Regions from separate parts of the Pantoea sp. B65 genome, predicted to be linked through region 2. Evidence: riboswitches for the same ligand, from Rfam matches in the RefSeq annotation. Region 2 holds a riboswitch; each other region holds the start of a gene.

The links. A riboswitch is a leader RNA that binds a small molecule or an ion and turns the genes downstream of it on or off. The one in region 2 is predicted to bind thiamine pyrophosphate.
Region 1: it holds a riboswitch for thiamine pyrophosphate, as region 2 does, so the genes downstream of both, thiM (hydroxyethylthiazole kinase) here and JWF83_RS21755 (TenA family protein) in region 2, are expected to answer to the same signal.
Region 3: it holds a riboswitch for thiamine pyrophosphate, as region 2 does, so the genes downstream of both, thiC (phosphomethylpyrimidine synthase ThiC) here and JWF83_RS21755 (TenA family protein) in region 2, are expected to answer to the same signal.
Region 4: it holds a riboswitch for thiamine pyrophosphate, as region 2 does, so the genes downstream of both, thiB (thiamine ABC transporter substrate binding subunit) here and JWF83_RS21755 (TenA family protein) in region 2, are expected to answer to the same signal.

What each region holds. Positions count from the first base shown of each region.
Region 1 covers NZ_JAHXPU010000039.1:170,930-178,224, forward strand. The annotation lists gene hybA (hydrogenase 2 operon protein HybA) at 1-364, opposite strand, end outside; gene hybO (hydrogenase 2 small subunit) at 368-1,501, opposite strand; TPP riboswitch at 2,144-2,246, shown strand; gene thiM (hydroxyethylthiazole kinase) at 2,281-3,075, shown strand; gene thiD (bifunctional hydroxymethylpyrimidine kinase/phosphomethylpyrimidine kinase) at 3,072-3,872, shown strand; gene fbaB (class I fructose-bisphosphate aldolase) at 4,042-5,094, shown strand; gene JWF83_RS19125 (GntR family transcriptional regulator) at 5,259-5,945, opposite strand; gene JWF83_RS19130 (mannitol dehydrogenase family protein) at 6,094-7,295, opposite strand, start outside.
Region 2 covers NZ_JAHXPU010000042.1:82,175-89,469, reverse strand. The annotation lists gene JWF83_RS21770 (RpiB/LacA/LacB family sugar-phosphate isomerase) at 1-33, shown strand, start outside; gene JWF83_RS21765 (dihydroxyacetone kinase subunit DhaK) at 20-1,021, shown strand; gene dhaL (dihydroxyacetone kinase subunit DhaL) at 1,024-1,677, shown strand; TPP riboswitch at 2,289-2,391, shown strand; gene JWF83_RS21755 (TenA family protein) at 2,508-3,188, shown strand; gene JWF83_RS21750 (ABC transporter ATP-binding protein) at 3,185-3,922, shown strand; gene JWF83_RS21745 (ABC transporter permease) at 3,919-4,650, shown strand; gene JWF83_RS21740 (ABC transporter substrate-binding protein) at 4,677-5,609, shown strand; gene JWF83_RS21735 (ABC transporter ATP-binding protein) at 5,734-6,819, opposite strand; gene JWF83_RS21730 (PLP-dependent aminotransferase family protein) at 7,087-7,295, opposite strand, start outside.
Region 3 covers NZ_JAHXPU010000038.1:6,646-13,940, reverse strand. The annotation lists gene thiH (2-iminoacetate synthase ThiH) at 1-565, opposite strand, end outside; gene JWF83_RS18290 (thiazole synthase) at 565-1,341, opposite strand; gene thiS (sulfur carrier protein ThiS) at 1,343-1,543, opposite strand; gene JWF83_RS18280 (HesA/MoeB/ThiF family protein) at 1,540-2,289, opposite strand; gene thiE (thiamine phosphate synthase) at 2,279-2,923, opposite strand; gene thiC (phosphomethylpyrimidine synthase ThiC) at 2,920-4,863, opposite strand; TPP riboswitch at 4,956-5,056, opposite strand; gene rsd (sigma D regulator) at 5,176-5,682, opposite strand; gene nudC (NAD(+) diphosphatase) at 5,900-6,673, shown strand; gene hemE (uroporphyrinogen decarboxylase) at 6,779-7,295, shown strand, end outside.
Region 4 covers NZ_JAHXPU010000023.1:203,828-211,122, forward strand. The annotation lists partial or broken gene thiP (thiamine/thiamine pyrophosphate ABC transporter permease) at 1-643, opposite strand, end outside; gene thiB (thiamine ABC transporter substrate binding subunit) at 619-1,605, opposite strand; TPP riboswitch at 1,653-1,760, opposite strand; gene sgrR (HTH-type transcriptional regulator SgrR) at 1,916-3,577, opposite strand; gene JWF83_RS10965 (sugar efflux transporter) at 3,840-5,018, shown strand; gene leuD (3-isopropylmalate dehydratase small subunit) at 5,189-5,791, opposite strand; gene leuC (3-isopropylmalate dehydratase large subunit) at 5,802-7,202, opposite strand; gene leuB (3-isopropylmalate dehydrogenase) at 7,206-7,295, opposite strand, start outside.

The sequences.
Region 1 (7,295 bases), on a different contig from region 2:
CGACACAGTGCATGCACTGCTTTTTGATATAGGCGTAACCGTTATTGTCCCGATCTTTGTTCTGACCGCTGCCCGTGCTCCAGACCTGGATGATATTGTTGCTGTAGGGGCTTAACTTGTCGTTGTTGGACCAGGTACTACTGCCCCCGGCATAGATTTTACTCTGCGGGTTATAGGCCAGTTTGTTGACCTGCTGACAGGCGGAAACGCACGCCTGGCAGCCGACGCACAGCGTCGAGTCATACAGCATTCCTAACGAACCGGGGATCGGCGGCTTATTGGCCGCCGCCGCATGGCCTGGCCGTGGTGCTCCCGCTAATACTGCGCTGGCGGAAGCCAGCTTCAGAAAATGGCGTCTGTTCACGGCTTAATCCTCCCGGGATGCGCTGTCGGCATCCTGCCGTCCCTGTTTTTGCTGACGGCCCAATTCCCGCACCGCCATCAGGCTGACGCCGCCGACCACGCCCAGTACGCCGCCAATTAACCCAACCGCAGTGGCGGAAACCTGGCCGCCCTCGCGGGCATGCACGGCGGGTTTTTCTGTGCGTGGGGTAGGGTTTGCCACATTCGCCAGCTGTGAGATACCTTTTTTGAAGCCCACGCCCTGCTCGTTGCAGCCATAGCAGGGATGCCCGATGCCGACCGGCCAGATACCGCCGCCGATGTCGCAAAACTGGAGCGTCGGACAGTTGCCATAGGTTTCCGGCCCCTTGCATCCCAGATGATAGAGACACCAGCCCTGACGATGGCCTTCATCGCCAAATTCTTTGGCAAAACGGCCAGCGTCGAAATGTGGACGGCGTTCGCAGTTTTCGTGAATCAAACGGCCATAGGCAAAGGTAGGGCGTCCCAGCGCATCCAGTGTTGGTGGTCGCTGCCAGGCAATAATATGGGCGACAGTGGCCAGAAAGTTGTGCGGGTTCGGCGGACAGCCGGGAATATTGATCACTTTTTTTCCCGGTAATGCTTCCTGCAGACTTACTGCGCCCGTCGGGTTGCTGCCTGCGGCCGCGACGCCGCCCCAGGAAGAGCAGGAACCGATGGCGATAATCACCGCCGCGTGTTCCGCCACTTCACGAATATGCTCGACAATCGGTTTGCCGGCTATCATGCAGTACACGCCGCCATCTTTGAGCGGAATAGATCCATCCACCACCAGGATATATTTCCCCTGGTATTGCCTTATCGCCCGGTGTTTGTTTTCTTCCGCCTGTTCGCCAAATGCTGCTGACAGCACTTCGTGATACTCAAGCGAAATGGTATTCAACAACAGGTTTTCAATCGTCGGGTGGGTTGCGCGCAACAACGACTCGGTACAGCCGGTGCACTCCTGCGCGCCAATCCACACTACCGGCGGGCGCTGTGGCGAACTGATGGCGCTGGCGAGCTCGGCGGCTGCGCTGTTCGCCAGCCCCATTGATGCGGCAAGTGCGGCACATAGCTTCATAAAATCACGGCGATTAATGCCATGATGGGAAAGGATGGTATTTTCCCCAGTCATTTTTATTATTCTCCCATATCCGGAGTCAGTCTTGCCAAATTGAACGTGAAGAGCAGCAGGATGACTACCGGACGCCCTCAGAGCGCTTACGACAGTAAGTGACTGGAGGAGATTAACGTAGCCAATCCACCTGCAACCTGAACGATGACTGATACGACAAGGAATAAAGAGTGGATATAGTAGGGAGGAAATTAATTTAACAAGCTTGATCTTTATCAAATATTGGCGGAACAGGCTGGTTATTTTAGTTTTATTACTACCGATGTAATAAATGTGATGATTTATGCATATTTTTTTATTTTCTCAATATTTACTATTGAAATGAGAGTCGCTCTCAATAACTATTTATTCTCGCGCATTTGCCAGCCGTTGAGGGTCTGTTAATAATTGATATATGAAAAATATAATTTTAATCTATTGATAATTATGAATATTTAAATTAACCCTGATGGCGTTTTAATGTTAATTATCACAACGATTAATAAGAATCAATGCATGGCGTTCGAAGAAATATTTTGAATTATTTACCTGGCGCGATAGCAACAACGAAATTAGGCACAACTTCCTCGCGTAATCGAACCGACGCCAGGGTCAGGCTAACGCTTGCGTAAATCTGGTCGCTTCCTTATGCTGGCGGAGTAAGAACTTGACTCGGGGTGCCGTTTCTTTTCACCGAACCGGCTGAGATACACCCGTTGAACCTGAACTGGATAATGCCAGCGGAGGGAAGTCAGATGCCTGAGCGCATCGCCTTCTTGATCGCCGGTTGGGAGTTGTATATGAATTATCAACCTGACCCGGTTTCTGGCGCCATTGTCGCCGAATCCCTCGCTCTGTTTCGTCAGCATGCGCCGCTGGTGCACTGTATGACCAACGATGTGGTGCAAACCTTTACTGCTAACGTGCTACTGGCGCTTGGCGCGTCGCCTGCGATGGTGATCGATGCTGAGGAAGCGGCGCAGTTTAGCGCTATCGCCGATGCGTTGTTAATCAATGTCGGTACGCTAACCCGCGATCGCGCCAGCGCGATGCGCGCGGCAATTGACGCCGCTGTGCAGGCGCAGAAACCCTGGACGCTGGATCCGGTCGCCGTCGGCGGCCTGCGCTTTCGTAGCGAATTTTGTCAGGCGCTGCTGCTGCAGCGTCCGCGTGCCATTCGCGCTAATGCTTCAGAAATTCTGGCGCTGGCGCAGCAGGTCGGCCAGGGGCGCGGCGTCGATAGCTTACACGATTCCGCTGCGGCGCTGAGCGCGGCGCAACAGCTGGCGCGCAGCAGCGGTGCGGTCGTCGCGGTAACCGGAGTGGTCGACTATGTCACCGACGGTGAGCGTACGCTGGCGGTGCCCGGCGGTTCGGCGCTGATGACGCGGGTGGTGGGAACCGGCTGTGCGCTTTCGGCGGTGGTGGCGGCTTTTGCCGCGCTGCCTGGCGATAGCCTGCAGCATATCGCCAGTGCCTGCCGGGTGATCTCCTGCGCCGGTGAACGCGCGACCGCCACGGCCAGCGGGCCGGGGAGTTTTATTCCTGCCTTCCTCGACGCCCTCTGGCAACTGGATGCGGAGGCGCTGCAATGAAACGAATTAATGCTTTAACCATCGCCGGCACCGACCCCAGCGGTGGCGCCGGTATTCAGGCTGATTTAAAGGCGTTTTCCGCGCTGGGCGCCTATGGCGCCAGCGTGATCACCGCACTGGTGGCGCAGAATACCCGTGGCGTGCAGTCGCTGTACCGTATCGACGCGGAGTTCGTCGCGGCACAGCTCGACTCGGTACTGTCGGATGTGCGTATCGATAGCGCCAAAATCGGTATGCTGGCGGATAGCGATATTGTGGAAGTCGTCGCCGGGCGTTTACGCCAGGCGGCGCTGCCATGGCTGGTGCTCGATACGGTGATGCTGGCTAAAAGTGGCGATCCTCTGCTATCAGTGATGGCGATTGAAACCTTGCGCCAGCGCCTGCTGCCTCTGGCATCGCTGATCACCCCTAATTTACCGGAAGCGGCGGCGCTGCTGGATTGCCCGCCGGCGCGCAATGAACGGGAGATGTGCGCGCAGGGGCGCGCGTTGTTAGATCTGGGCTGCCAGGCGGTACTGATTAAGGGCGGTCATCTGTCTGAGCAGGAGAGCCCGGACTGGCTGTTTACCCGCCAGTATGAGCAGCGCTTTAGCGCCCCGCGCGTGCCGACCCGCCATACCCATGGCACCGGGTGCAGCCTGTCGGCAGCGCTGGCGGCACTGCGCCCGCGCCATGATAGCTGGTCCGCCACGGTGGATGAGGCTAAGCAGTGGCTGCAGGGGGCGCTGGAACATGCGGATTCGCTGGAGGTGGGGCAGGGGATTGGCCCGGTGCACCATTTTTATCGCTGGTGGTAGGCAGTACTGCCTGCATGAGATTTTTTTGCTGCGGATCGTTCTGAAAAATGGTGTCAGCAATTTGCGTTAAGGGGGCGATTGGGTCCAGGCTGTGGTAGGTCGGCGCAGGCCGGCGGTCGGGCTGAAGGCTGAAGCTGTTTGGCCCATCACTCATTTTCCAGGAGCTAACATGACGGACATCGTACAGTTATTGGGCAAAGAAGCTGACCACCTTCTGCAACATCGCTGCATGACCATTCCAGCGGAAAGCCTGTATTTGCCAGGCGCGGATTTTGTTGATCGGGTAATGATCGATAACAATCGTTCTCCTGTGGTACTACGCAATATGCAGACCCTGTATAACACCGGCCGTCTGGCGGGCAGCGGTTATCTGTCGATTCTGCCGGTGGATCAGGGGGTGGAGCACTCGGCTGCGGCGTCATTTGCCGCCAACCCGCTCTATTTTGATCCGAAGAATATCGTCGAGCTGGCGATTGAAGCGGGCTGTAACTGTGTGGCTTCAACCTATGGCGTGCTGGCATCGGTGTCCCGGCGTTATGCGCACCGCATTCCGTTTATGGTGAAACTGAACCATAACGAGACCCTCAGTTATCCGACCCAGTACGATCAGACGCTGTATGCCAGCGTCGAACAGGCATTTAACCTCGGTGCGGTAGCGGTCGGCGCCACGATTTACTACGGTTCCGAACAGTCGCGCCGTCAGATTGAAGAGATTTCCGCCGCCTTCGAACGCGCCCATGAGCTGGGAATGGTGACGGTACTCTGGGCCTATCTGCGTAATAACGCCTTTAAAAAAGACGGTACCGATTATCATGCCAGCGCCGATCTGACCGGCCAGGCAAACCATCTGGCGGCCACCATTGGCGCTGATATCGTTAAGCAGAAAATGGCCGAAAATAATGGCGGCTATCAGGCAGTGAAATTCGGTTATACCGATGAGCGCGTCTACAGCAAACTGACCAGTGAAAACCCGATTGATCTGGTGCGCTATCAGCTGGCCAACTGCTATATGGGGCGTGCCGGTTTGATTAACTCCGGCGGGGCTGCTGCCGGCGATACCGATATTGCCGAATCAGTACGTACCGCGGTGATCAATAAACGTGCTGGTGGTATGGGGCTGATTCTCGGGCGTAAGGCGTTTAAGAAATCGATGAAAGAGGGCGTCGCGCTGATTAATTCCGTGCAGGATGTGTATCTGTCGAAAGACGTTACCATCGCCTGAATTTCAGCTGTTCCCCCCCGTAGGGGCGGCATTAATGCCGCCCGTGCCAATGGTTTGCAGCGGCGTGATGACGGCATTAATGCCGCCCGTGCCAATGGTTTGCAGCGGCGTGATGACGGCATTTATGCCGCCCGTGCCAATGGTTTGCAGCGACGTTGCATAATTTACGTCTGCTCAAACCAGTCGCTATTCTGCTCGGCAATCGGGGTAATGGAGAAGATCATCTCCTGCAGATGACGGCGCAGGGCGCGTTCAGCGGCATCAGCATCGCGATCGATAATCGCCTGATAAATCTGCCGGTGTTGCTCAATTAACTTTTCTGGCGGTGACACTTCGCTCAGGGTGAGGAAACGCACCCGGTCCATGGCCGCTTTAATGTTTTCTACTGTTTCCCACGCCAGTTCACACTGAATGCTTTGCGCAATCAGCCGGTGAAATTCATCATCCAGCAGTAAAAACGCCTGGCTGTCATGACGCTGCGCGGCCAGTTGTTGCAGCTGTAAATTATGCTCCAGCTCGTCCAGCGCCGCAGGTGTGGCTTCCAGCGCCGCGCGGCGAACCACGGCTACTTCCACTGCTTCGCGAATAAAACGGCCATCGGCAACGCGACGGGCAGATATTTTACGTACAAAGGTACCGCGTTGTGGCAGCACCTGAACCAGTCCGGCTTCGGCCAGTTTAATAAAAGCTTCCCGCACCGGTTGGCGTGACACGTTAAACCGGCTGGAAACCTCTTTCTCCGACAGTAATGCGCCAGGATGGATCACGCAGGTGACGATATCCTGACGCAAAAAGCGGTAGATCTGCTGATTCACCGGTTCGCTGGCAGTTATGGTGTAAGTGATTGACATTCAGCAACATCCTTTTTGCGGCTAACACACAGGTCAACCTTGCTGGAAAGCTTTCAGTCTAAACAGCCCGTTGCGCCAGCGCCAGCCCTTTTATAGCCCCCCGGCTTCAGGCTGCAGGTGACGTTCTGCAACCTGAATGCTTCAGCGGTTAATAGTGAGCCATCAGCTGTTTTACCGTCTCTCTGGCGCCCAGCGTTTGCAGCTGTTGCAGGAAGTCGGTTACGCGTGCCACCAGTTGCGGCTGCGCCGCGAGATCGTCACCAAAAATCGCCCGTATCGACAGTAACGCCGTAACGCGTTCGGCGCCTTCCGCCGTGGCGGCAACGCAGCGCGCTAACTCATCTTTTAACGGATCGTTAATCACAATCGTCGCGCCTTGTTCATCAACGCCACCAACATAGCGCATCCAGCCCGCTACGCCGAGCGCCAGCAGATCAAAACGGCTGCCGTTTTTCAGATGCCAGCGAATACTGTCGAGCCAGCGCTGCGGCAGTTTCTGACTGCCATCGGTGGCAATCTGATAAGTGCGATGCCTGATGGCGCGGTTCTGGTAACGTGCGATCAGCGAATCGGCGTAGGCCGTCAAATCGACATCGTGGGTACGCAGTGTCGGCGCCTGCTCTGCCAGCATCAGCTGACGGGCGGCAATCAGGTAGTGGTCATCAGCCATGCAGTCACTGATATGCTGGTAACCGCCAAGATAGCCGAGATAGGCGAGAAATGAGTGGCTGCCGTTTAGCATGCGTAATTTCATCTCTTCAAACGGCAGAACATCGTCTACCAGCTCGGCCCCGGCGTTCTCCCACGCCGGACGCCCGCTGACAAAGTTATCTTCGATAACCCACTGAAAGAAGGGTTCACAGACTACGCCAGCCTCATCACGGCAGCCCAGTTTGTCGCTGAGGGTCGCGAGGGTTTCTGGCGTCATCGCCGGCACTATGCGGTCGACCATGGTGGACGGGAAGCTGAGATGGCGGGTGATATACTCCGCCAGCGCGCTGTCCTGCTGGCGGGCAAGCTGCACAATTACCTGTCGGGTAACATGGCCATTTCCCGGCATATTGTCGCAGGACATCACGCTAAACGGCGCCAGGCCGCGCTGCTGACGCCGTTTAATTGCCGCCAGAATCACCCCCGGCACGGATTGCGGCGCGTCCGGATGGGCAAGGTCGTGCTGAATCGACGGATGCTGCAGATTCAGTTCGCCGCTGGCCGGATGGTGGCAGTAACCTTTTTCGGTTACCGTCATTGATACGATAGCCACATCCGGCTGACTCATGGCTTCAATCACCGCCTCAATGCCGTCGCTCTGCCCGTGCAGGGCGGCGTTAACCACGCCGATCACCCGGG
Region 2 (7,295 bases):
GCGCCGGCGGGAGAGGCGAATGAGAAAACCTAAAAAATTGCTGAATAATCCCATTGATGTCTGCCGGGAACAACTGGAAGGGCTCATCGCTGCCTGTCGCGGCGATATACAGAAGGTCCCAGAAATCAGCGCCGTGGTGCGCTGCGGGTTGCGCAATGATCGAGTGCGGGTATTGACTGGCGGAGGCAGCGGACATGAGCCGATGTTCGCCGGATATGTAGGGGATGGACTGGCGGATGCCGCTGTGCTGGGCGATATTTTCACCTCCCCTCCGCCTGATGCCATTATGGCGACGGTAAAAAACGCCAGCCCCGGCAACGGGGTGCTTTTTATCTACGGCAACTACGCGGGTGATAATATGAACTTTGATATCGCAGCCGAATTGCTGGAAGAGGACGGCATTGTCACGCGTAGCGTGCGGGTCAATGATGATATCGCCTCGGCTCCTGCCGATCGCCGGCAAGACAGACGCGGGGTGGCCGGCGATATGATGGTGCTGAAAATTGCCGGCGCCGCCGCTCGTCAGGGCCAGGAGCTGGATGAAATCTGCCGACTGGCGACAAAAGCCAATCAGCACACCCGCACCATCGGCGTGGCGCTATCTCCTTGTTCATTACCGCAAACCGGGGAGTTTAATTTCGACATCGCAGATGATGAATTTGAACTGGGCATCGGCATTCACGGTGAGCCCGGCATTTGCCGCCAGAAAATGGTCCCCGCCGATCAACTGGTGACCGAGTTGGTGGAGAGTCTCTGCCTGGATCTGACGCTGCTGGCCGGTGATGAAATTTGCCTGCTGGTGAATAATCTCGGCTCAGCAACCATGAGCGAACTGCTGGTCGCCACCCGTAAAGTTCATCAGTTGCTGGCGCAGCGTACTATCCGCGTTCACGATACGCTGGTCGGTAGCTATTGCACCTCGCAAGAAATGTCCGGCTACTCGATTACCTTTTTCCTGCTGGATGATGAGCTAAAATCACTCTATGACGCCCCCTGCAATAGTTTTGCGTGGAGAAAATAAGCATGAATGCCGCTGAACTCTCCTCTCTGTTGCGGTTCGTCGCCAGTAATATGATCGCCAGCGAAGCGCAACTTACCCGGTTGGATATGGCGGTGGGTGATGGCGATCATGGCACTGGCATGCAGCGTGGTTTTACCGCCGTGGACAAATTGCTGGCGCAGCAGGATCCCGGCGACGATATTGGCCTGCTGTTGACCCGCGTCGGCAGCGAACTGATGTCCAGTATGGGCGGCGCATCCGGGGCCATTTTCGGCACCCTGTTCCGCGCTGGCGGTAAAAGTCTGAGCGGCGAAACCGTTCTGACCTCCGCCCTGCTGGCGCGGTTTCTTCGTGACGGGCTGGATGCGGTCTGCAAACGCGGTGGCGCCAGGCCCGGTGATAAAACCATGGTCGATGCACTGGCCGCGGCGGTCAGTGTTGCGCAACCGCTGGAATCCGCACCGTTAGGCGACGCGTTAAACAAAATAGCCGAGGCTGCCAACCGTGGCAGTGAAGAGACCAGACAAATGGTGGCGGCATTTGGTCGTGCAAAATCGCTCGGCGAACGCGCCATCGGCCATCCCGACCCCGGCGCCGTCTCTATGGCGCTGATCCTCAGGTTTATGGCGCAAGGCTGTCAATCCTCACGTGTTGATGCACAAGCGAAGGGGGAGTGAAGGAACGTCCCGCCCTTAAATGCCATCGGTTTACGACCGGGTAGATGGAACAGAATACCGGGAACCAGACAGAGCCATATGCCTTTTTCCAGAATCTCGGCTCGCCGTCCCATCGTGGGTACCAGACTATTGAGTATTTCAGCCTGTTCATCTAATCCCAGAGCAAAGTAAGGCATTTTCTCCTGTTCAGGCTCAGGCACACTCATTTCGCTGATACCCCATCAGTGCATCAGCCATCCAGCCAGCGGCAGTTTGCGTGATGTCACATGCCGTAACTGCCCCTTCCGTCTCCGCTATTGTTCTGACTATCACCTCAGGAGTCGGCGCACGCCTGACGCCAAATCGACTAACCTGCGCAGCCGTTCGATATCTCCGCGCTGAGCCAGGCGCATCAGTGTCTAATCGACAGATGCACGCGTCCCAAAAACAGAGGGATGAAAAGGGCTTATTAGCAGGGTGAGCAGCGATGCGCTCGCGGATTGCTTGTGCAGCAGTCATCGCGATCTCCATTTGTTAGATAGATTTACAATTAATCTAACAACTGGCAAAGAGTGCAGCGCACAGTCATCTGAGCAGAGTGATTGAAATCAAAAAATGAATACCGTATAAATATCTGCTCCGAGGGGTGTCCTGTAACGGGCTGAGATGGCGTAAGCCGAACCCTTTGAACCTGATCTGGGTCATGCCAGCGAAGGGACGGGTTGGTAGTCTGCACTTGCCATTCACACCTTATCGCGCCCGGATCTCCACTCACTTACTGGAGGTCCCATGTTTACCACCACCATTCTTTATCGCCCGGCCCGCCTGTCTGTGCTTCAGGGGGTAAGCTTATGAGCGACATCCATTTTGACCATGGTCTGTACGGGCAGTTGCGGCGTCAGGCTGGTGCTGACTGGCACGCCTTTATCGATCACGCCTTTGTCCGCCAGCTGGGCAGTGGCACGCTGCCGCAAAGCGCTTTCCGCCGCTACCTGACCCAGGACTATCTGTTCCTGATCCATTTCGCCCGCGCTTACGCCCTGCTGGTATACAAAATGCGCACCCTGCCAGAGATCCGCGCCGCTGCCGCCTCACTCGGCGCCATCGTGGCGGAACTGCCATTGCATGTGGGCTACTGCGCCAGCTGGGGGCTGACTGAAGCGCAGATGGCCAGCGAGCCGGAAGCGATGGAAACCATCAACTATACGCGCTATGTGCTGGATATCGGCCACGCTGGTGATGCCCTCGATCTGCTGGCGGCGCTGCTGCCCTGCGTGGCGGGCTATGCCGAAATTGGCCTGCGCCTGCGCAACCAGCCAACGACGGTGATCGCCGGTAACCCTTATGCAGCGTGGATCAATAACTATGGCGACGCGCACTATCTGCACGGGGTGCAGGCAGCGCTTGACCTGCTGGAGCGTGTCGGTGAGCAACGCGGTGCAAGCAGCCGCTTTAACGCGCTGTCGGAGATTTTCACCACTGCCGCACGTCTTGAAGCCGCTTTCTGGCAGATGGGGTTAAATGCCCAATGACCCACGCCTCTCCTCCCGGCATTCAGGTGCGCGATTTAACCCTGCATTTTGGGCAGCAGCTAATTTTTGAGCGGCTTAATTTCACCCTCGACGGCGGCAGTTTTGTTGCCCTGTTAGGCGCCAGTGGCGTCGGCAAAACCAGCTTGCTGAAGATTATTGCCGGTCTGGCGCCGCCAACCGCTGGCGCCGTCAGCGGCAGCGATGGCCTGCCGCTGACGGGGCGTATCGCCTGGATGGGGCAGAATGATCTGCTGTATCCATGGCTGAATGTAATAGAAAACATTACTCTCGGCCCGCGTCTGCGCGGGGAAAAGGGGGATCGCGCGTGGGCGGAACATCTGCTGGAGCGGGTCGGCCTGGGCGGCAAAGGCCAGCTGCGGCCGGCCGCTCTGTCTGGCGGTATGCGTCAGCGCGCGGCTATCGCTCGCACCCTGTATGAACGCCAGCCGATAGTGCTGATGGATGAGCCGTTCTCCGCCCTTGATACCATCACCCGCACCATGATCCAGGCGCTGGCGACAGAGCTGCTGGCCCGGCATACCGTGTTGCTGATTACGCACGATCCGCTGGAAGCCTGTCGCCTGAGCCATCGCCTGCTGGTGCTGTCCGGCCAGCCGGCAACGATTACCGATACGCTGACCATTGCCGGCCAGCCTCCACGCGCGCCAGACGATCCTCAACTGCTGCACAGCCAGGCTGAACTCTTGCAGCGGCTGGTAAGGGCGGCGCAATGAAGGGGCTGACGCTGGCTGGCGGCTTTCTTCTGTTGTGGTGGTTAATCAGTCTGAGCGGGATCCCGGCTTTCCTGCTGCCTTCCCCGCCAGCAGTAGCGAAGGCGCTGTGGAATGGACGAACTTTTCTTGCCTGGCACACGCTGATCACCGCCGCAGAGATGTTAATCGGGCTGGTCTCCGGGGTACTGCTCGGTGCGTTGCTGGCGCTGGCGATGATCTTTTCCCCCCGGCTGCAGCGCTGGCTGATGCCGCTGGTGGTCACCAGCCAGGCGATACCGGTATTTGCGCTGGCGCCATTGCTGGTGCTGTGGTTCGGCTTTGGCATCAGCGCCAAGATCGCAATGGCGGTACTGGTGATCTTTTTCCCGGTCGCATCCAGCTTCTTCGACGGACTGCGTCAGGTGAGTAACGATTATCTCGATCTGGCGCGCACCATGGGCGCTTCCCGCTGGGCGCAGCTACGTCATGTCAGGCTAATGGCGGCATTACCGGCATTTGGCTCCGGGTTGCGCATGGCTGCGGCCGTCGCGCCGATTGGCGCGATTATCGGTGAATGGGTCGGCTCGGCGGAAGGGCTGGGGTATCTGATGCTCAACGCCAATGCACGTATGCAAACCGACCTCTGTTTTGCCGCGCTATTTATCCTGGTGCTGATGACATTGTTGTTGTGGAAAACGGTCGATGCGCTGGTGCGCCGGCTGGTTAACTGGGCGCCTGAAAACGGCTGACAATGGTAAAACTTTAAGGTTATCGCATGAAAAAATCCTTATCCGCACTGCTGCTCGGCGCTGTTCTGACTGCTCACGCCAGCGCTGCGGAAAAAATCACCCTGGTACTCGACTGGTATATCAATCCGGATCACGCGCCAATCATGGTGGCCGAACAGATCGGCGCCTTTAAAGCCGAAGGTCTGGAGGTCAATATTGTGCCGCCTTCCGATCCGGCGCTGCCGCCACGCCTTGTCGCCGCTGGCCAGGCAGATCTGGCGATCACCTATCAGCCGCAACTGCACTTTTTTGCCGATCAGGGCTTACCGTTAATGCGCGTTGGCACCCTGATAAACACGCCGCTGAATACGGTGATGGCGCTGGATAACAACATCGCTTCGCCAGCCGATCTGCGGGGTAAAAAAGTCGGTTTTTCCGTTAGCGGCATCGAGCAGGCGACCCTTGGGACGATGCTGCAGCATGAAAAGCGCAGCCTGCAGGACGTCAGGATGATTAATGTGAATTTTCAGCTGACCAGCGCGTTGCTGGCAGGACAGGTGGATGCGATTATTGGTGGCTATCGCAATATCGAAGCGGTTGAGCTGGAGCTGCAGGGTAAAAAACCGGTAGTGTTTAATGTTGAGGATTATGGCGTACCGGCCTACGATGAACTGATTATCGTCGCCAATAAGGATCAGGTTAACCAGCCGAAAATTAAAAAGTTCCTCGCGGCGCTGCAGAAAGGCACCGACTACCTGCTGGCTCATCCGCAACCAGGCTGGGACGTCTTTGCCCGCAACCATCCGGAGCTGAATACCGCGCTAAACCGACTTGCCTGGCAAAAAACCCTGCCGCTGTTTGCCACAAACCCGGCAAAACTGGATAGCGCGCGCTACCAGGCCTATGAGCAGTTCCTGTTCGCGAATCAACTGATTAAAAAAATCACCCCGGTCAGCGAATACGCCACTGAAATAAAGTAATGGCGTACCCTGCAGCCGGGGGATATTCCCCCGGCGACCGGCAGTTATGCCTGCGTAGCAGCATCCGCTGCCAAAACGGCGGCAGAGGCGCTATAAATTCGGCACGGACCAAAAAACATTCGGATTACTGGATCATCACATCCAGCGCGCGCAAATGCTGCGGCTGCCAGGAAAGCGTCACTTCATCCCCCGGGCGCCAGCGGCTGTCGATTTTCGCCGGGGTAAGTTTCACCATAAAATTACCCTGTCCGGCCACTTCGGTCAGCATCCGCACATGATCGCCGAGGTAGATAAATTGCTGGATACGCGCACGCACCTGCTGCTGCCCCGCTTCCGGCGCATTGACGTTGATACGTTCCGGCCGGATGCTGAGCTGAATCTTTTTACCCGGTGAACTTGGCCGCACTTTCAGAGCGCTTAACTGGGTGCCGTCGTCCAGTTTCACCTGATAATAATCGCCGGAAATCCCCGCCTGGGTGGCAAGCAGACTGTTATTTTCGCCGATAAACTGGGCGACAAAGGCGTTGTCTGGCTCTTCGTAGAGTTTGTTCGGGCTGTCCATCTGCTGGATCATGCCATCGTTAAACACCGCCACCCGGTCGGACATGGTCATCGCTTCGCTCTGGTCATGGGTAACATACACCACGGTCAGGTTCAGCATTTCATGCAACTGTTTGATTTCCATCTGCATATGTTCACGCAGCTGTTTATCCAGCGCCCCCAGCGGCTCATCCATCAGCACCAGTTTCGGTTCGAATACCAGCGCACGCGCCAGGGCAACGCGCTGCTGCTGACCACCGGACATCTGTGCCGGATAGCGGTCTGCCAGATCGGTCAGTTTCACCATATCCAGCACCCGTTTCACCCGCTCCTGCACATCGGATTTGTTCATCCGGCGAATATTCAGCGGAAACGCCAGATTCTGCGCCACGGTCATATGGGGAAACAGCGCGTAGTTCTGAAACACCATGCCGATATCGCGCTGATGCGGCGGCAGCGTATGCAGTGGCTGATCGCGCAGCAAGATCTCCCCGTCGGTGGGGGTTTCAAACCCGGCCAGCATCATCAGACTGGTGGTTTTACCGGAGCCGGATGGCCCAAGCAGGGTAAGAAATTCACCCTCTGCCACGTCCAGATTAAGATTACGAACCACCAGCTTGTCGCCGTCGTAGCTCTTTTTGATATTGCGGAAACTGACAAATGTTCTCATGGCACTCTCTTATCAAACGCGTTCGCAATTAACCCGGCATGAATCCTGCATGATCCGGTTTAACGAACTTTCCGGTGGCGGGCCTTTTTTTAGCATTACCATCGAAAATTTGTCGAAACAAGTAGCATCTGACAAAAAATGCGAAAAAAAAGCCTGAAGAATATTTTCTCAGGCTATTGTTTTCTATTGTCTTTTTTAAATAACCATAAAAATTACATGGTTATTTCGGTAGCAGGATCAGGCAATGCCCTGTGGCGGTCACGCGCGTTACGCCGTTGCCCCGTCACGATGCAAATGCCGTTTCAGGCAGTGCGCAATCGGGGCAAAAGTTTCCGCCATCTTCGCTTCGTCAACGCAGGCATACCCCAGCAACAGACCGCGCCGCTGGGCGCCGGACATGTAATAACCCGATAGCGGACGCGTCAGAACCCCCACCTGTTCCAGCTCGGCACTCACCGCCACATCGTCGATGTTAT
Region 3 (7,295 bases), on a different contig from region 2:
CCGCCGGGTGATAGGTTTCCTGGTAAACCAGCACGCCATCCAGCCCCAGTGTTTTCAGCTCAGCATATTCGGCCTGCGACATTGGCTGCACCTCCATCATTAGCGAGCTGAAGCGCTGGCGGATGGCCGGAAAATGCTGGCGGAAATAATCCATTCCGACTTTCGTTTGATGCTCACCGGTGACCAGTAATAAATGATCAAACCCCATCTCGCGGATAGCATCACATTCGCGTGCGATCTCGGTACTATCCAGCGTTTTACGTTTAATGCGGTTACTCATCGAAAAACCGCAATAGGTACAGTCATTAGCGCACAGGTTGGACAGATAGAGCGGCAGATAGAAGCTGACGGTATTGCCAAATCGCTGACGCGTCAGGCGCTGTGCCTTCTGCGCCAGTGGCTCAAGATACGCGGCCGCGGCAGGTGACAGCAGCGCCATAAGCTCTTCACGTCCGACGCGCGTGGCATTTAACGCCTGCACGACATCGGCAGCTTTTTTGCTGTTAATGCGCAGCGTAATATCGTCCCAGTTCAGGGTTTGCCAACGTGAGATAAAGTCGCTCATCACTGCGCCTCACCCTGTTGCAGAAAGGCGGTTAACGGACTGGATGCCGCTGCCTGGTGGTGAGTGGCCCCGAGTCCGCTGCGGCAGGCCAGTTCCCCGGCCTCAACCGCCAGCTTAAAGGCGCGCGCCATTTGAACCGGATCGCCTGCGACGGCAATGGCCGTATTGACCAGCACCGCATCAGCACCCATTTCCAGCGCCGCGCTGGCATGGCTGGGAGCGCCAATCCCGGCATCGACAATTACCGGCACTTTTGCCTGTTCGATGATAATTTGCAGAAAATCGCGGGTTTTTAATCCCTGATTGCTGCCAATTGGCGCACCGAGCGGCATGACGGCAGCACAACCCACTTCTTCCAGCCGCTTACACAATACCGGGTCGGCGCTGCAATAAGGCAGTACCACAAACCCTTCTTTCACCAGTTGCTCTGCTGCTTTCAGCGTCTCAATGGCATCCGGCAGCAGGTAGCGTACATCCGGATGAATCTCGAGTTTCAGCCAGTGGGTATCCAGCGCTTCACGCGCCAGATGCGCGGCGAAGATTGCTTCGGCGGCGGTTTTCGCCCCTGAGGTATTGGGCAGCAGTTGGACGCCGAGCTGTTGTAGCGGCGCAAGAATGCCATCGTCACCGCCTTTCAGGTCGATGCGTTTCATCGCCATGGTCACCAGCTGGGATCCGGACTCACGAAGCGCCGCCAGCATCAGTGCCGGCGTGGCGAATTTACCGGTACCGGTGAAGAGCCGCGAGGAAAAGCTTTTATCTGCTATCTGTAACATATCAACCTCCGGCGATAGCCTGGAATATCACCAGTTCATCGCCTTCCTGTAAAAGTTGGGTTGGCCAGCGGTCGCGTGGCACAATATGCTGGTTAACCGCCAGTGCGGTTCCCGGCTGGTGGCGCGCCAGCTGCGTCAGCAGAGCGCTGACGGTGACTGGCGCAGCCAGGATGAGCGGCTGATCATTGACCAGAACTCTCATGGCAGACTCCCGCAAACCTGGCATTGTGCAGCGCGCTGCAGGTTCAGCGTGCGCCAGCTTTGTTCACGCGCGTCAAACAGCCGTAGTTTGCCATTCAGTGCCGAAGGCAGACCCGCCAGCATCTTCAGTGCTTCCAGTGCCTGTAGCGTGCCGATCACGCCGACTACCGGGCCGAGCACCCCGGCAGTGCGGCAGTTGCGTTGTGGTTCAGCATCATCGGGCCACAAACAGCGGTAGCACCCCTGGCTCCATGGCGGCGTGATGACCAGCAACTGGCCACTAAAACCGACGGCGCTACCGCTGATTAGCGTGGTATTACTGGCGACACAGGCGGCATTGATCGCATGGCGGGTTGTCATGTTATCGCTGCAATCCAGTACCAGATCGACCTGGCGCACCGCGGCCTGTAGCGATGCCTGCTCCATGCGTTGTTCAATGGCGATGACCTCAACCTGGGGATTCAGCGCGCGCAGATGTTGCTGCGCCAGCTGTGCTTTCGGCTGACCGGTTTCACTGCTGCGAAACAGAATCTGCCGCTGTAAGTTACTGATATGTAACTTATCATCGTCGGCCAGTAATAACTTACCGACCCCGGCGGCAGCCAGATAGAGCGCGGCGGGCGAGCCAAGTCCGCCCAGCCCGACAATCAGCACGCTGGCGCGTTGCAGTTTCTCCTGGGCATCGATGCCGAACTCTTCCAGCAGCAACTGGCGACTGTAGCGTAAAAAATCACCGTCACTGAACATGTTCCGCTCCTGTTGGTTCAGCCAGCGCCAGCAGGGTTTGCGTGGCCTGACGCCAGTCCGCCGCCTGCGTAATGGCGCTGACGACCGCAATGCTGCCGACGCCGCAGGCCAGCACCTCCGGCGCCCGCTCAATACTGATGCCGCCAATCGCCACAGTGGAGATATCGCCAAGGCGTGCAAGATGGCGCTTCAGTTCGACCAGCCCTTGCGGATCCGAAGGCATCTGTTTGGTTTGCGTCGGGAAAATATGGCCGAGGGCGATATAAGAGGGGTGTAGCGCCAGCGCCCGATCCAGCTCCTGATCATCATGGGTCGACAGTCCGAGGCGTAAGCCAGCGTGACGGATGGCATTTAAGTCAGCCACATCAAGGTCTTGCTGACCAAGATGCACGCCATAGGCATGGTGTTTTATCGCCAGCCGCCAGTAGTCATTGATAAACAGGCGTGCGCGGTAGCGTTTACCCAGCGCGATGGCTGCGGCGATGGTGGCGTCGACCGCCTCCTCTGGCTGATCTTTGATGCGCAGCTGAATGGTACGTACGCCAGCATCCAGCAAGCGGGCGATCCACTCCACGCTATCGACTACCGGATACAGGCCGAGTTTTTTGGCGGTGGCAGGGAAAACGTTACTCATGCGGATTCCTCCGGGTTCAGGGCATCGGCCGGGTGATAAAGTTCACCACCGCGACTGCGGAAGGCATCCGCCATCTGCGCCATGCCAATTTCAATCGGCTGCGCATCAACCTGCTGCGCCTGCTGTTGCGCGGCGTATTCGCGCACTTCCTGGGTAATCTTCATTGAGCAGAATTTCGGCCCGCACATTGAACAGAAGTGGGCGACCTTGCCGGACTCTTGTGGCAGCGTTTCATCGTGATAGGCGCGGGCGGTATGCGGATCCAGCGCCAGGTTAAACTGATCTTCCCAGCGGAATTCGAAACGTGCTTTGGACATGGCATTGTCGCGGATCTGCGCCCCCGGATGACCTTTCGCCAGGTCGGCGGCATGGGCGGCGATTTTGTAGGTAATTAAACCCTGTTTGACGTCTTCTTTATTTGGCAGACCGAGATGCTCTTTCGGCGTCACATAGCACAGCATGGCGCAGCCGAACCAGCCAATCATCGCCGCGCCGATGCCGGAGGTGAAATGGTCGTAGCCCGGCGCGATATCGGTCGTCAGTGGGCCCAGGGTATAGAACGGCGCTTCATGACAGTGTTCCAGTTGTTCGGTCATATTGCGGCGGATCATCTGCATCGGTACATGGCCGGGACCTTCGATCATCACCTGCACATCATATTCCCAGGCGATTTTAGTCAGTTCCCCCAGCGTATGCAGTTCGGCAAATTGCGCCTCGTCGTTGGCATCCTGAATTGAGCCGGGACGCAGGCCATCACCCAGTGACAGTGAGACATCATAAGCCGCGCAAATCTGGCAAATCTCGCGGAAATGCTGATAGAGAAAACTCTCTTTATGATGCGATAAACACCACTTCGCCATAATCGAACCACCGCGCGACACGATGCCGGTCAGACGTCTGGCGGTCATTGGCACATAGCGCAGCAGCACTCCGGCGTGGATAGTAAAGTAATCCACCCCCTGCTCCGCCTGTTCCAGCAGAGTATCGCGGAAAATCGCCCAGTTAAGGTCTTCGGCGACGCCATGTACCTTTTCCAGCGCCTGATAAATCGGCACGGTGCCGATGGGAACCGGGCTGTTGCGCAGGATCCATTCGCGGGTTTCGTGGATATAACGGCCGGTCGACAGATCCATTACCGTATCGGCGCCCCAGCGCGTTGACCACACCAGCTTCTCTACTTCTTCTTCAATCGAGGAGGTAACTGCCGAGTTGCCGATATTGGCATTGACCTTCACCAGGAAGTTACGGCCGATAATCATCGGTTCCGCTTCGGGATGGTTAATATTGGCCGGGATAATGGCGCGACCGGCGGCGACTTCCTGACGGACGAATTCGGCGGTGATATTCTCCGGCAGGTTAGCGCCAAAGCTGTTGCCCGCATGCTGTTGCAGCAGAACGGCGCCACGGATGCGTTCACGCCCCATATTTTCCCGCAGGGCGATAAATTCCATCTCCGGCGTAATCACGCCAAGACGCGCATAGTGCAGTTGCGTCACGCAGCGGCCAGCCAGCGCCCGTTGTGGCCGTGGCAGATGAGCAAAACGCAGAGGGTCCAGACCTTCATCAGCCAGCCGTTGCCGGCTCCAGGCGGAGCTGAGCTGGTTAATCTCTTCGCTATCTCCCCGTTCGGCAATCCAGCCTGCGCGCAGCTTTGGCAGGCCGGTATGCACATCAATCAGCGCGTCAGGATCGCCATACGGGCCGGCGGTGTCATACACCGGTATTGGTTGGTTATCCTCAAATTGCGCATTGTCTCTGCTGCCGCCGACCATGGTCGGACTAAGCTGGATTTCGCGCATTGGCACACGAATATCGGCGCGTGAACCGCTCAGATAAATACGTTTTGAGTTGGGAAAAGCACTACCCTGCAGCGAATCGATAAACTGCTGAGCCTGAGCGCGCTGCGCACGGCGACTGAATTTTTTTTCAACGGTAGACATAGCTCATATCCTGATTACATAGGGAAAATGGCTTGTCCGGAGTTCGGCGGGAGTAACAGACGGTGTGACGACGGATCGGCAAACACCGAAACAGATTGTTTACTCTTGTTCCCTTCGCAGGTACTAACCTGATCAGGTTCCGCGGATCCCGAATTAACGGTCTCAGCCCCGAAGGGCACTCCGACAAGAAGAATTTGGGCCGGTTTATCGGCGCGGGATGTTTTCCGCCCCGATCACCACCGAGCCCAAAATTACCCCTTCAGCATAGAGGGGTGTTTCGTAAACTACAAGGGGTTTACCTGCGGATAACCGCTACGCCGGGCGCACCAGATTATGGTCGTTGGCGACGGGCAGGGCGCGCGCCTGGTCGTCGTAAGCGAGCTGAATCAGCCGATCTTCGAGGGTAAAGCGCGTTTCCAGCGCCTCGCCTACGCCAGATAATGCCTGCTGGAACAGCAGATAGTTATCATCATCAATCGCCGTTTCCAGATGCGTGTCGTAATAATTCATTATCTGTTCGGTATTGGCCTGCAGCGCCGGGTAGATCTGGGAAGCGGCAAGTGACGGGCTGTCGCCCGGCAGACCAGCGATAATGCGTTCATACATACTGAAATGACCGGTAGAAAGATAATCCACCAGTTTCTGACAAAAGTTATCCAGAGCCTTGTCATCAAGTACGGTGAGTGAATCTTTGTTAGGCTTAATACCTACCAGCTGATAATACGCTGCCAGCAATTGCCTGCGTGCGTTTAACCAGAGATCCACCAGTTCATTGCTGCCACCGACGCGTGCGGCCAGAATATCTAACTGGTTAAGCATGATCGACTCCGTGTGGGTTAATGCCCGGTGTAGTTGTAGCTGTGTTAGCCGTGTTGATTGACCCGCATCACTGACGAATCTCAGCATATCGGGATTCATTCTCTTGCTACCTTGCTGCAACTCCAACTACTTTGGGTATTATAGTCTTAGCGCAACTTTCCGAATACTTAACAGCAGTACTACAGTGAGACTGTTAAAGCAAAGGATAATAATTTTTATGGAACATGAGATTTCAAGCGTAGACGTTGGTTGGTGGGTTGTCAGCCATGAACAGAAACTTTGGTTGCCGCAAGGTGATCTGCCGCATGGTAATGCCGCAGAATTGGGGCTGGCTGGATCGCAGGGATCGGTAATTGGCGAGTGGCTGGGTGAAAAGGTGTGGTTGATCCGCGAGAACCGCAACGAAAATATGGGATCGGTGCGCCAGATTATCGATCAGGATGCCGGTCTGTTTCAGCTTGCCGGACGTGGCGTCCAGCTGGCTGAGTTTTATCGCTCCCATCGCTGGTGCGGCTATTGTGGTCATGAAATGCATCACAGTAAAAGCGAAACGGCCTGTCTCTGCGGTCACTGTCGCCAGCGCTATTATCCGCAAATTGCACCCTGCATTATTGTTGCGATCCGCCGTGGCCAGGAGATTCTGCTGGCGCAGCACGCGCGCCATCGCAACAGCATCTATACCGTACTGGCCGGGTTTGTTGAAGTGGGCGAAACGCTTGAACAGGCCGTGGCGCGTGAAGTGATGGAAGAGAGCAATGTGAAGGTCAGGAACGTTCGCTATGTCACTTCACAGCCCTGGCCATTTCCCCACTCACTGATGATGGCCTTTATGGCTGAGTACGATGAGGGGATATTGCAGCACGATGGCAAAGAGCTGCTCGACGCCGGCTGGTATCGCTACGATAACCTGCCGCTGTTGCCGCCGCCTGGCACCGTTGCCCGCCGTCTGATTGAAGATACCGTAGCCCTGTGCCGCGCCGCAGCGGAATAATTGGCGGCTATACCTGTCGCCCGGTGCATTCCGTCGGGGAGCCACTAATGGCTCCTGCACCTCGCGCGGTATATACTGCGTGCCTGTTTTTGAGAGAGTCTGAAGATGAGTGAACTGAAGAACGATCGTTACTTACGCGCCCTGCTGCGGCAGCCGGTGGATATTACCCCGGTATGGATGATGCGCCAGGCGGGACGTTATTTGCCAGAGTATAAAGCCACCCGTGCACAAGCCGGTGACTTTATGTCGCTGTGCAAAAATGCCGAGCTGGCGTGCGAAGTCACGCTGCAACCGCTGCGGCGTTTTCCGCTTGATGCGGCGATCCTGTTCTCCGATATCCTGACCATTCCCGATGCCATGGGCCTTGGACTCTACTTTGAAACCGGTGAAGGCCCGCGCTTTTCTGCGCCGATCACCTGTCGTGCCGATGTAGAGAAGTTGCCGGTGCCCGATCCGGAAAGGGAACTGGGCTACGTGATGAATGCGGTGCGTACCATTCGTAAAAACCTGAACGGCGCCGTACCGTTGATCGGTTTCTCCGGCAGCCCGTGGACGCTGGCGACCTATATGGTGGAAGGCGGCAGCAGTAAGGCCTTTACCAAAATCAAGAAAATGATGTTTG
Region 4 (7,295 bases), on a different contig from region 2:
GGACGGTGGCAAAACTGGCGAAGCACAGCATAAAAATCAGCGCGGCGGCGGGCAGTATTTGCCGTCGCAGCCATGGCCACTCCACCAGACGAAACTGATGCCAGCCACGCATACCCAACTGCGCCGCCAGCTGACGCTGCTCGGCAGGAATATTTTCCAGCGTCTGCAATAGCAGGCGGGTGGCCAGCGGCAGATTAAAAAATACATGGGCCAGCAGAATGCCCTGCAGGCCATAAGGGGAGAAGCGGTAATCAATACCGATTAGCTGACACAGATGCGCCAGCCAGCCTTCGCGGCCATAGACGCTCAGGATGCCAAACACCGCCACCAGTACCGGCAGCACCAGCGTCATGGCGCACAGGCGCAGCAGCGCATGGCGTCCGGGAAAACGCCGCCGGTAAAGCGCGCGCGCCAGCGGTATTGCCGGCATCACCGACAGCAGCGCGGATAGCAGCGCCTGCCAGAAGGAGAAACCCAGTACGTGCCACAGATAGCGATCGTGCCAGATAACGCGCCAGTCGGTTTCCGGCGCGTTAAACCACAAAGCGCCAAGCGCCAGTAGCGCCACGGCGACCAGCAGTATCGCTGCCAGGCCGCCGGGGATCATCCAGCCAGCAATTAGCGGCTGACGGCGCGTTGCCATTCACTGATCCACTGGCTACGTTTATCGGCGACTTGCTGCGAGCTGAACTCCAGCGCGGTTTTTGGCACGCTGAGAGTGCTAAAACCGTCCGGCAGTTTGCTGTCGATCACCGGATACATCCAGTTGCCGGTCGGGATGGTTTGCTGGAACGGCTGGCTGACGATAAATTTCATAAAGCGCTGCGCCAGTTCCGGCTGTTTGCTGCTGGCCAGCTGGCCAGCCACTTCGACCTGCAGATAGTGGCCTTCAGCGAAGTCGGCAGCGGCGTACTGATCTTTCTTCTCTTCAATCAGATGATAAGCCGGCGAGGTGGTGTAACTCAGTACCAGGTCGCCTTCGCCTTTCAGGAACAGGCCATAGGCTTCGCTCCAGCCTTTGGTGACGGTAACGGTTTTCTTCGCCAGCTTTTGCCAGGCCTGCGGCGCCTGATCGCCATACACTTTCTGCATCCACAGCAACAGGCCAAGGCCCGGCGTACTGGTGCGGGGATCCTCATAGATCACCTTCCAGTGTTGATCGCTGTCGACCAGTTCTTTCAGGCTTTTCGGCGGGTTTTTAACTTTGGTTTTGTCATAGACAAAGGCGAAGTAGCCGTAGTCGTAAGGTACAAAGGTGCTGTTATGCCAGCCGCCGGGAATTTTCAGCGCGCCGGTATCGACTTTGGCCGGGCTGAACAGACCGGTTTTTTCCGCCGCCTGCACCAGATTGTTATCGAGGCCGAGGATCACATCGGCTTTGCTGTTTTTGCCTTCCATGCGCAGGCGGTTCAGCAGTGAAACGCCATCTTCCAGAGCAACGAATTTCAGTTCGCAGTTGCAGTCGGCTTCAAACGCTTTTTTCACCGCCGGGCCGGGACCCCAGTCCGCTGAGAAGGAGTCATAGGTATAGACGGTCAGAACCGGTTTGGCGGCAAAAGCCGGTGTCGCCAGCAGTAACAGTAATGGCAGGGTTTTCTTTAACACTTTGCGCTCTCCTGAAGAGAAGTTTTATGAGTCGCAAAGGATCTGAGTGACGGGCAATCTCAAATCCCTACGCCGGTATTAACCGGATCAGGTTCGACGGGTCTGTCTCAGCGGAAATTTGACGGGAGCCATAAATGGCTCCCCTACCGTGTTGTAAATCATTGGGTGTCGAGGCGGCATTTATGCCGCCCGCGCCAAAGATTTTCCGTAGCCACAATGACGGCAGGTATGCCGCCTGCGCCACACAAGGTTTTTCCGCACCCCGTTGAGAACGGCCCATTCTAGTGATTTCTGCCCGGCAACAAAAGCGTCATGATTCCGGCGGCGCAAACCAGGCGGATTTAAAGTCGAACCAGCCGAGGGTATTCATGCGCACTCCACGCATACTGCGCTGGCCTTCCAGCAATAACCAGTGGTGGAACAGCGGGTGCAGACTGTAGCTGTCCACCAGTTGCTTACTCCACTCCGCCAGCGGCAGCTGCTGCTGACGCCAGCGTTGCGCATCACTTTCCCAGTCAATATTGACGCAGTGATGGAGCAGCGGAATTTCATACAGTAAGGAAAAGAGCGAAAACTCTAACGGCAGGGTGAAGTTGGCGCTACCCAGCCAGATATCGCTCTGCGCATCACCGCGATACCAGCTGTCATAGTCCACCTGTTGAGTGATCAGTTTGACGCCATATTCCGCCAGAATCGGCTCCAGCGCATTGGCGATCCCCTGATGCTCAATATGATCGCTGTACCAGGTGAGGGTTAAGGTTTCCAGCCCTTCCGGTTTACTGGCTGGCGTCATATCACGACGGTGATGCCAGCGCGGCAACAGCCCGTAAGCGGGAAACCAGTAGCGCTGGTAGCCGATACCGGAATGATTCAGCATCGCTATCGGGTTAAAGATATAGCTGATCCAGCGCCGCACCTGCTCATTGCGTCCCTGTTCGGAGCGCTGGTCAAACAGCAGAAAATAGCAGCCCTCCTCAAGGCGGCTCTCTTCCGACTTTTCATCCTGCTGGTTACCCTGCAGTTTGACGCCGGAATAGACCAGTTCATCAGTAATTTCCGGCAGAACCCAGATTGCCACCTCATCAATGAGCGCGCGATAACCGAAGTAGTCGTCAAATGCCTGAATTTTTAACTGTGACTGCTGATTGCGGACTACCGAGTAGGGTCCGGTGCCGATTGGCTGACGGCTAAAATCCGCCAGGGTCGGCCATTCGCGCGGCAGGATCATGGTGCTGACGCTACCTAACAGCCAGGGCAGCCAGTTATCCGGCTGGCTGAGATGAATATCGAGCGCCCAGGGGGGGGAAGATTCAATCACGCTCAGATGGCTGAAGAGCGGCTGGCTGGTAAGCCGCGTCAGGGTGGCGATCACATCTTCCATCTCCAGTTCGCGGCCATGATGAAAATGAATCGCCGGTCGCAGATAGAAGCGCCAGTGGGTCGCCGAGATCTGTTGCCAGTGGTGCGCAATATCGGGTTCCAGTTCCCCGTTTTCCTCATTTATGCGCGTCAGGCTGCTAAATATCTGTCTGGCGATATGGGTTTCTGAGCGTCGTAGCGGCGAACCGGGTAATAAATTCACCAGTGGACGATAGTAAAGTACGCGCAGAATATGCTTACCCTGGCGGAAGCTGCGGCCAAGATGCGAGGTAATCATCTGACGCACCTGGTTTTTATCCCCCACCAGTTGCACCAGCTGGTCGATGCGGTCCTGGTCCAGCAGATCTTCGGCGCGCTGCTGTTGCAGCGCCAGGCCGGTATACAGAAAGCTGAGTAGCGAGCGCTTGCCGCGTCCGGCCTCTGACTGCCACTCGAGCCAGCCCTCGGCCTGCATGGCGTTCAGCAGGTTACGCATATGACGGCGGGAACAGCTGAGCTGCAGCGCCAGTTCATTCAGTGTGGTTTCGTGTGACTGACCGTTACAACTTTGCCACAGGCGAATAAATTGCTGGCGCAGGCGGGGAGAGGACATAAAAGAGGAACTCCGCGGTGAAAGCTATCAGTTTTTCATTTCCTGTATTATGGCGATAATAGCGGCAGATGGAAGAGCGGGAGGCATCCGGATCGTTTAAAGATGTGCTCAACCATCCCTTTCTGAGTATGGTGCTTTTTTTTGACCTGCCAGCGACTTTATGTTGCTGGCTTTTTTCTTTTCGCTATGGTTACGTCTACGCTTCTTATTCGTTTTGTTGTTTTATTTGATGATCCCTATTTCATCCTGCAAGGATCAAGGCATGAAATCGCTGCTTACCCGCCGCCGTCGCATTAATCCGGTTTACCTCGCCTTTATGGTGGTCTCCTTTATGATTGGGGTCGCCGGCGCACTACAGGCGCCGACCCTGAGTCTGTTTTTATCCCGTGAAGTGGCCGTGCGCCCGTTCTGGGTCGGACTGTTTTATACCGTCAATGCGATTGCCGGTATCGCGGTGAGTTTGCTGCTGGCGAAGCGTTCCGACAACCGCGGCGACCGGCGTATGCTGATTCTGTTCTGCTGCGGGATGGCGTTACTTAATGCCGTACTGTTCGCCTTTAACCGTCACTACCTGACGCTGATTACGCTGGGGGTGTTTCTGTCGTCGCTGGCCAGCGTGGCGATGCCGCAGATCTTTGCTCTGGCGCGCGAGTATGCCGACAGTTCGGCGCGCGAAGTGGTGATGTTCAGTTCGGTGATGCGTGCGCAGCTGTCGCTGGCGTGGGTTATCGGGCCACCCCTCTCCTTTGCTCTGGCGCTGAATTATGGTTTCACCAGCATGTTTCTGGTGGCGGCGGCGCTGTTTGTGATCTGTCTGGCGCTGATCTGGTTTGCCCTGCCTTCGGTGCCGCGTGTGGAGCAGTCTTCTGAAGTGCTGCTGACGCAAATCAGCGCCTGGAAAAACAGTGATGTGCGTATGCTGTTTCTCGCTTCGATGATTATGTGGACCTGTAATACCATGTATATCATTGATATGCCGCTGTATATTAGCAGCGTGCTCGGGTTGCCGGATCGGCTGGCGGGGCTACTGATGGGGACTGCCGCCGGGCTGGAGATCCCGGCGATGCTGCTGGCCGGGCATTATGTTAAGCGCTTCGGCAAACGCAATATGATGCTGTTTGCCATTGCCTCAGGGGTGCTGTTTTATCTCGGGCTGGTACTGTTTCAGTCGCGTAGCGCATTAATGGCGATACAGATTTTTAATGCTATTTTTATCGGTATTATCGCCGGGATTGGCATGCTCTATTTTCAGGACCTGATGCCGGGGCGGCCAGGAGCCGCGACCACGCTGTTTACCAACAGTATTTCTACCGGGGTGATCCTTGCCGGGGTATTGCAGGGGGCATTATCAGAAACCTGGGGGCACTATTCGGTGTACTGGCTGGCGTTACTGTTATCGATTCTGGCGCTGGTGCTGTCGTTAAAGGTGAAGGACGTATAAAGCAGCAGGGCGGAATAAATCCCGTCATTACCATGGGTGAAGTCGTCGGCACGGGCGGAATAAATCCCGTCATTACCATGGATGAAATCGTCGGCACGGGCGGAATAAATCCCGCCCCTACATGGCGTTATCTGAATATTTTTCCGGCGGCATTGGTTATGCCGCCTGCATTACAGAAACGTCGGTTGCCGGCGCTCGTAATCAGCAATCTCGGCATCATGCTGCAACGTCAGACCAATACTGTCGAGGCCGTTAATCATGCAGTGGCGGCGGAAACTGTCGAGCTCAAAGTGGTAGTGCTTACCCGCGGCAATCACTTCCATGTTCTCCAGATCCACAGTAAAGCTGACGCCCGGTTCGGCTGCCACCAGCGCAAATAGCTCATCCACCTGCGGTTCCGTCAGGGTGACCGGCAATAGCTGGTTATTAAACGCGTTACCGTAAAAGATATCGGCAAAGCCCGGCGCTATCACCGCCTGAATACCGTAATCAGTCAGCGCCCATGGCGCATGTTCACGTGATGAACCACAACCAAAGTTCTCCCGCGCCAGTAAAATACTGGCGCCTTTAAACGCCGGCTTATTCAGGATGAACTGCGGATTCGGCTGGGTTCCGGCGGCATCCAGATAACGCCAGTCGTGAAACAGGTGCTCGCCGAAACCGCTACGCGTCACTTTCTGCAGAAACTGCTTCGGAAGAATGGCATCGGTGTCGACATTCGCCGCATCGATCGGCACCACAATCCCGCTATGCTGAGTAAATTTCTTCGCCATGGTGTTTTCCTTAATGCAGTTCGCGGATATCAGCGAAGTGGCCGGTGACCGCCGCCGCCGCCGCCATGGCCGGACTCAGCAGATGAGTACGGCCATCGCGCCCCTGGCGACCTTCAAAGTTGCGGTTGCTGGTGGAGGCGCAACGCTCGCCGGGGTTCAGACGGTCATTGTTCATCGCCAGACACATCGAGCAACCCGGCAGGCGCCATTCGAAACCGGCATCAAGAAAGATCTTATCCAGACCTTCCGCTTCCGCCTGGGCTTTGACCGGGCCGGAACCGGGAACCACAATCGCCTGCACCCCCTGCGCCACTTTGCGTCCTTTGGCAATGGCCGCCGCCGCGCGCAGATCTTCAATCCGCGAGTTGGTGCAGGAGCCAATAAATACTTTATCGATACGCACGTCGGTCATTTTAATGCCCGGCTGCAGATCCATATAGGCCAGCGCTTTCTCGGCGGATGCGCGTTCGACCGGATCGCTAAAGGAGGCCGGTTCAGGGATCCGCTGGTTAACCGCAATCACCTGGCCCGGATTGGTGCCCCAGGTGACCTGCGGAGCAACCTCTGCCGCATTCAGCGTCACCACCGTATCAAAATGCGCGTCGCTGTCGGATTTCAGGCTGCGCCAGTACTCCACCGCCTGCAGCCACGCTTCGCCTTGCGGCGCGAACTGACGCCCTTTCAGATAGGCAAAGGTGGTGTCGTCAGGCGCGACCAGACCGGCTTTCGCCCCCAGCTCAATCGCCATATTACACAGCGTCATGCGGCCTTCCATGCTCAGCGCTTCCACCGCTTCGCCGCAGAATTCCACCACATGACCGGTGCCGCCGGCGCTACCGGTTTTACCGATAACCGCCAGCACGATATCTTTGGCCGTGATCCCCGGCGCGGTTTTGCCCGTGACTTCGATCTTCATGGCTTTGGCGCGACTCTGTTTCAGAGTCTGCGTCGCCAGCACATGCTCCACTTCCGAGGTGCCGATGCCAAACGCCAGCGCGCCAAAGGCGCCGTGGGTAGAGGTATGGGAGTCACCGCAAACCAGCGTGGCGCCCGGCAGGGTCATACCCTGCTCAGGGCCGACCACATGCACAATACCCTGAAAAGGGTGGTTCAAATCATACAGCTGCACGCCAAACTCAGCGCAGTTTTTGATCAGCTCCTGCATCTGGATACGCGCCATCTCGCCTGACGCGTTGATATCTTTAGTCTGGGTGGAGACATTATGGTCCATGGTGGCGAACGTCTTCGACGGCTGACGTAGCGGACGACCGTGCGCCCGCAGGCCATCAAATGCCTGCGGTGAAGTGACTTCGTGCACTAAGTGGCGATCGATATACAGCAGCGGTGTTTCGTTAGCCACTTCGCGCACCACATGCGCATCAAATAACTTCTGGTATAATGTCTTACCCATTTTTTACTGTTCCTCGGTGATAAACCGGGCAATGATTGAGCCCATTTCATCGGTACTGATTGCCTGACCGTCACCGGCTAAATCGCTGGTGCG